Regions from separate parts of the Delftia sp. Cs1-4 genome, predicted to be linked through region 2. Evidence: riboswitches for the same ligand, from Rfam matches in the RefSeq annotation. Region 2 holds a riboswitch; the other holds the start of a gene.
What was found. Region 2 has a riboswitch for cobalamin ahead of DELCS14_RS15035 (TonB-dependent receptor). Riboswitches for the same ligand answer to the same signal wherever they lie in the genome.
Positions count from the first base shown of each region.

Region 1: linked by a shared signal. The riboswitch ahead of DELCS14_RS04260 (TonB-dependent receptor) and the one ahead of DELCS14_RS15035 (TonB-dependent receptor) in region 2 are both predicted to bind cobalamin.

Region 1 covers NC_015563.1:954,517-957,911, reverse strand. Annotated here, with positions in the region: gene DELCS14_RS04260 (TonB-dependent receptor) at 1-1,890, opposite strand, end outside; cobalamin riboswitch at 2,019-2,303, opposite strand; gene DELCS14_RS04255 (CHAD domain-containing protein) at 2,342-3,223, opposite strand; gene DELCS14_RS04250 (YbaK/prolyl-tRNA synthetase associated domain-containing protein) at 3,293-3,395, opposite strand, start outside.
Region 2 covers NC_015563.1:3,421,485-3,424,879, forward strand. Annotated here, with positions in the region: gene DELCS14_RS15020 (2OG-Fe(II) oxygenase) at 1-327, shown strand, start outside; gene alkB (DNA oxidative demethylase AlkB) at 340-990, shown strand; gene DELCS14_RS15030 (2OG-Fe(II) oxygenase) at 1,009-1,704, shown strand; cobalamin riboswitch at 1,717-2,036, shown strand; gene DELCS14_RS15035 (TonB-dependent receptor) at 2,157-3,395, shown strand, end outside.

The DNA.
Region 1 (3,395 bases), 2.5 Mb from region 2:
CCCGCTGCCGCGCCCGTAGCGCACGCCGGCCGAGGCCTCGTAGCGGTACATGCGCTGCACCTTGTCGGTATTGGCCGACGCTGGCGATCCCTTGTCCCGCATGCTGAAGTGGTAGTAGCCGCCAGCCCAGGCCTTGAGCTGGTGGCCCGTCAGGTTCAGCGCCCGCGCCAGGTCCATGTCGGCCTGCATTTCCAGGCCGCGCGCCACGATGTCGGCCGCGTTGTTGGCGTAGTCCGAGGTGTTGGTCGTCGCCCCGCGCGAGACGGTGATGATGCGGTCGCTGATGGTGTTCTGGAACAGGGCCGCATCCACGCGCCAGCCGGGCTGCTGCAGCGCGGCGCCGACCTCGATCTGGCGGCTGGTCTCGGGCTTGAGGTTGGGATTGCCGAAGGTGCGGCCACCGCCGACGGCCGTGAAGTCCGAAGCCAGCTCCGTGGCCGTGGGCGCGCGGAACCCCGTGGAGGCCGCAGCGCGCAGCGTGAGCCGGTCCGTGGCCTTCCAGGTGGCGCCGGCCGACCAGGTGTGGTTGTCGTAGTCGCGCGTGCTGGCCTGGGCCAGCGCCAGGTTGGGCGTATCGTCGAAGCGCGTCGTGCCCCAGGTCTTGCGCAGGCCGGCACGCAGCGTGAGGCGATCGTCGAACAGGGTCTGCGCGTCCTCGAAGTACAGCGCGTGCACCTGCTCGGTCTGGTTGTTGTCGTAGGGCGCAACCTGGCCCGCCGGGCCGCCCGGCATGGCCACGCGCAGGCGGTCGGAGCGCAGCTTGCTGCGCTCCCAGTCAAAGCCCATCAGCAGGTCATTGGTCTGGCTGACACGCAGGCGCGGCTGAAAACGCAGGCCCGTGGCGTCCAGCTGGCGGTGGTTGTAGTCGCGCGCCGTGCCGGGCACCGCGCTGTTGCCCGAGCGGATCACGGGCGATGCCCAGTTGAACTCGTCGGTATCGACCAGGCTGTAGAGGTGGGTCGTCCAGCTCAGGCGCTGGTCGGGCAGTGCACCTTCGTAGGTCAGGTCCAGCGAGCGGTTGCTGCGGTTGTCTCGGCTGTAGATGTTGGCGCCCGATCCGCGAAAGCCCGCGTTGTAGATGCCGTCCGTGCGCAGTTGCAGCTCCACGCGGTGCAGCTCGTGCAGCTGCCAGCCCAGGGCGCCGCTGGCGCCGCGCCGCTTCCAGCCCGTGTTCTCCATGCGCGTGCCGCCATCGCCCGACTCGTAGTCGCCGCGCCCGCCTGCGCTCACGCCGAAGTACCAGTCGAAGCGGTCATTGGCGCCGGCCGTCTGCGCATCGGTGCGCCACAGGTCCCATGAACCGGCCTGGACCTGGGCGCGCGTGCCGGGCGCCGTCGCCCCCGTCTTCATGATGATGTTGACCACCCCGCCCATGGCCTGGCTGCCGTAGATCACCGAGGACGGGCCGCGCACGATCTCGATGCGCTCCACATCCGAGGGGCTGAGCTTGGACAGGTTGGCCGTGCCCGCGCGCCGGCCGTTGACCAGCACCAGCACCTGGCTGCGGAAGTCGCGCCCCTGGCCGTCGGTGGAGGCGCCGCGCAGGTTCATCGAGGTCTGGGCCGCCGTCCATTCGCTGAGAAAGCCCACGGCGTTCTCGGCCAGCAGGTCGGTGACCGAGCGCGCGCTGGAGCGCTCTATGGCCTCGCGGTCGATGGTCTGCGTGGTGCCCGCGATGCGGCTGCGCGCCTCGGGCCGCGCGGTGGCGGTCACGAAGACGGCGTCCAGCGCGTCGTCGGCGGATGCACCGGTTTTGCCGGCCGTCGGTTCCTGTGCGGCGCCGGCCGCTGCGGCGCAGCAGGCCAGCACGGCCGCAGCGGTGGCCGGGCGCAGGAAGGGAAGAAGGGGAAAGGGGCCGGAACAATCGGCGGCCAAAGAAGCGAAGCGCATGCGTTGAATCCAACTGCCCCAGTCACCCGTGGGGCCTATCGTCTGAACCACGCCGCACGGCGCGCACGCCGGAGCCGGCCACGGCAGCGCAGGCTGGGGCCGGACCGGACAGGCGCACTCCCGCGGCGTCCGAAAGCAGTGCAGAAGGCCGGTATCCGGGCTTGCGGAACGCTGCGGCGCGCATCGTGGGCGCGCTGCAGCAGGCATCCCCGCCTTCCCATGTCCGTCCAGACACAGTGGCTTGCGGCGCGCAACCGGTGGGTGGCGCGCCAGCGTGGGGAGTTGTATTCCGCTGACCGTTGCGGGGGCAGCGCAGGCATTGCGAGCGGCCACCTCGATGGCATCGCGCACCTGCTTCCCGTTGAACCCCTGGCCGGTGAACGGCATGGGGCACCTTCAGCAACAGCGCACCGCCACGGCCCAGGGGCTGCGGCGGTGCGCCAGCGGCGGATTATCGCCCAGCCCAGAAGCCCGGCACGCGGGCCAGCGCACGCAGCGCGCGGCGGCTGCTGCGCGCGCTGGTAGCCAGGCGGGCCTGCAGGTAGCCGGCCGCGAACCAGGCGCGCGGGTCGCGCGCGGCCTCGGCATGGAAATGCTCGGCCGCCACGGCCATGTCGTTGTGCAGGCCCAGCGCGTCCTGGGCGGGCACCAGCGCCTCGGCAAAGCGCCGGCCCTTTTTGCCGGGCCACATTCCGGGCGCGAATTCCCGCGCAAAGTCCGCCAGGTAGCGCAGGCGCTTGAGCCGCTTGCGCACGCGGTGCTGCTGCGCCAGCGGCAGGCGGTCGAAGTGCCGGCCGTCGCGCAGCACCTGGCGGTGCAGGCGCGCCAGCCGCCGTGCCAGGTACTTGCGCGTGCCTGTGGCGGACAGGTGGGCAAAACGGGCCGATGGCTCTGCCTGCGGCGCCTGCGCCAGCGCCTGGATCTCGGCCAGCGCCTGCAGGAACGGCGGCTCGCGCACGGCAGCGGCTGCATCCGCCTGCACGGCCTGCGGCGCCTGCCAGTCGCACAGGGGCGCATGGGCGGCCTGCAGCAGCGGGCGCACCACATCGGCCAGCGTATCGGCATCGCGCAGCGTGCCCAGTTGCGTAAAGGCCTGGGCCAGGGGGTCATCCCATTCGGCGCGCATGCCGGGCGCCAGCCCCGCGCATTCGCGCAGCACGGTGCGCAGGCGCCGCAGGGCCACGCGCAGCTGGTGAATGGTCTCGGCATCGCTGCCACCGCCCTCCAAGACCGCCAGATGCGACTGCACCTGGGCCAGGGCAGCAGCCAGCGCCGCACGCACAAAGCCGGCCGCATCGGGCCGGTCAGGGTGCTGCTTCGCAGGGGTGGACATGGTCAGGCAAGGAGATGTGGACGTTGCCGACGATTGTGGGCGCAGCCCCGCGCCAGGGTCAATCCATGGTCAATCGGCACCCTCCCCGCTCAGGCTGTGCAGCGCGGGCCGGGCAATGCGCACATAGTCGGCCGAGTCCAGCACGATGGAGCGGTCCAGCCGGCCCGCGTTG
Region 2 (3,395 bases):
CTTCAATACGGTGCGGGCGACTACAACTGCCTGCACCAGGATGTCTATGGAGAGCATGTGTTTCCGCTGCAGGTGGTGCTGCTGCTGTCGCGGCCCGGGCAGGACTTCACGGGTGGCGAGTTCGTCATCACCCAGGCCGATGGCGACCGGCAGCGGGCCGACGTGATGGCACTGGACCAGGGCGATGCGCTGGTCCTGGCCGTGCGCCACCGGCCCGTGCCCGGGCGGCGCACCGGCTACCGCCGCGTGGCCATGCGCCATGGGGTCAGCCGCATCCACAGCGGCCATCGCCATACCGTGGGGCTGATCTTTCATGACGCACTTTGATGGATGGCCGGTATGAGCACGCTGGATCTTTTCGCCGATGAACAGCCCACCGGGGCCGAATCCATAGGCCCCCAATCCGTGGTGCTGCGCGGCCATGCCCTGCCACATGCCGCGCAGCTGCTGGAGGCGGTCGAAGGCATTGCGGCGCGGGCGCCGCTGCGCCATCTGGTCACGCCGGGCGGCTTCACCATGTCGGTGGCCATGACCAACTGCGGCGCGCTGGGCTGGACCAGCGACAGGCGCGGCTACCGCTATAGCGCCATCGACCCACTCAGCGGCCAGCCCTGGCCCGCCATGCCGGCCCTGTTTGTCCGGCTGGCGGGCGAGGCGGCCGCTGCGGCGGGGTTCGAAGGTTTTGTGCCCGATGCCTGCCTCATCAACCAGTACCTGCCCGGCACCCGGCTTTCCCTGCACCAGGACCGCGACGAGCGCGACCTGGGCGCGCCCATTGTCTCGGTGTCCCTGGGCATGCCGGCCACTTTTCTGTTTGGAGGATTGGCGCGGGCGGACAGCACGGCCAGGGTGCCGCTGCAGCATGGCGACGTGGTGGTCTGGGGCGGCGTGGATCGGCTGCGCCATCACGGCGTGCTGCCGCTCAAGGACCAGCCTCACCCGCTGCTGGGCGGGCGGCGCATCAATCTCACTTTTCGCAAGGCGGGCTGAATGGTTGGACGGTCTGAAATGGATAGGCTCAACAGCCAGGATCGCTTCGCGCGCCTGAATTGGGCGCGGATTGCCGCTGAGCTCGATGCCGAAGGCCATGCCCTGCTGCCGCAGCTGCTGACTGCGGATGAAAGCCGCGCCTTGGCCCGCGAGGCGGCCGCCGCGTCTGGCCTGCCGCCCTCCATGCAGGCATGGCGCCCGGTGCTGTACGGGCATCTGCTGGCCCTGGCCAACCGCTGGCGCGAACACATGGGCATGCAGCCTGAGTTGCCGGGCTGCTTCGAGGATTTCATGCGTGCGGGCAGGCAAGCAGGCCAGACGCAGCCGCAGTCACAGCCACAGCCACATCTGCTGCGCGTGCCGCAAGCGGGTCATGCCCCGCTGCGTTCATACAGCGAAGGTGCGGCGGTGTTTCCGCTGCAGCTGGTGCTGCTGCTGTCCCGGCCGGGCCAGGATTTCGAGGGCGGCGAATTCGTGATGACCGAGCAGCGCCCGCGCATGCAATCGCGCCCCATGGTGCTGCCGCTGGGCCTGGGGGATGCGGCCATCATCGCCACGGGGCCGCGCCCGGTGCGCGGTGCGTCAGGCTTTTACCGCGTGCACCTGCGGCATGCCATCAGCCGCGTTCACCGTGGCGAGTGGCTGGGTCTGGAGCTGCTGTTGCACGACGTGCCCCAGGCGCCCAAGGCTCTGCAAACAGAGCGCTGGCTATAATGCCGCGCCTGCAAAGGCATCCGTGCAACAGGTGTCCGCATGCCAGCCATGGGGATGAAACGGGAACAAGGTGACTGCCAGCAAATGCTTTTTGCGCTGCCGGCACAGGCCTTGGCTGCCCCCGCAACGGTAAACAAGTCAAGGCGCTCCATGCCTGTCCCGCCAGTCTCCGCAACCCTGCGGAGGGGCGATGACAGGCTGTCACTGATTCATGGCGTGGTCTGCAACATGCAGCTTTTCGCGGGTGGATTGGGAAGACGGGGCGCTGGGCGCAAGGCATGTCCTTGCGCCGCTTGTGAGCCCGGAGACCGGCCTGCTGCGTTTCTCGCCTGCTGTGCAGGCGTTTTCTTGACTGTCTGCGGGGTGCGGATGGCAACGTCCTGCGCCCTTTCCTCCCACGCTGGCTGGAGAGGTGGCAGTGCCTTGCTTTCGCATCAGACGGTCGAAGACCGATGTTCGAAATGCATTCTTCCTTTTCCAGGGTTTCCAGCGCTCGCGCTGCCCAGTCCCTTTCCGTGCGGCTGAGCCCGCTGGCCCTGGCCTGCGCCTTCATCTGCCTGCCGGCGCAGGCTCAAACACAAACCCCCACCCCAACGCCCCCATCAACCGCCCTGCCCGAGGTCCAGGTCACCGGCCAGGCCGAACGCATCGGCCAGCAACTGGCCCAGCCTGCGCGCTCTGCCAGCCATACCGGCGTCTCCAACCAGGAAGTGCCGGCCAGCGTGGATGGTGTTTCTGCCGAGCAGATGCAGGAGCGCGGCGACTACGCCCTGGTGGACGCCGTCACGCGCACCGTGGGCCTGACCTCCAGCAGCACGCCGGGCAATGGTGGCCTGTCCTTCAGCAGCCGCGGCTTTGCGGGCGTGAACTCCGTGGGCGTGGCCGAAGACGGCATGGTGCTGGGCGTGGCCGCCGGCACCACGGCCTATCCGGGTGACAGCTGGGGCTACGAGCGCATCGACGTGCTGCGCGGCCCGGCCTCGCTGATGTATGGCAGCGGCACCATGGGCGCCACGGTCAACGCCATCCGCAAGCAGCCCAGCCGCACCAGCTCGGCCGAGGTGCTGGTGGGCGCGGGCACGGACGACACGCTGCGCCTGGGCCTGGGCGTGACCGGCGCCCTGGGCGCCTATGCCAGCTACCGCATCGACAGCTACACCGCACGCAGCGCAGGCGAGCGCGATCTGGACCAGTCGCGCAACGGCAAGTTCATGAGCACGCTGCGCTTGGAGCCCACGAGCGACCTGCAGATCGACCTGATTGCCGACCGCAGCGTGCAAAAGCCCAGCCGCTACTGGGGCACGCCGGGCCTGGACGGCAAGGTGGTGGAGTCGCTGCGCGACCGCAACTACAACGCCGAAGACAGCGTGCTGCGCTATGCCGACGAGCGCCTGCGCGCCAAGGTGCAATGGAAGGCCAATGACTGGCTGACGGTGCGCAACGAGCTGTACCACGTGAAGTCCGACCGCCACTGGCGCAACATCGAGGCCTACGCGCTCAACCCCGCCACCTGGACCGTGGGCCGCTCCGACTACCTGGAAATCCTGCACGACCTGGAGCAGACCGGCAACCGCCTGGGCCTGAACGTGGACCGGGGCTCGCACAAGATCGCCATGGGCTGGGAGGCCGCGCGCATCAACCTGCGGCTGTCCAACAACTCGCCCTATGGCGGCTCGTCCACGGTCTCGGCC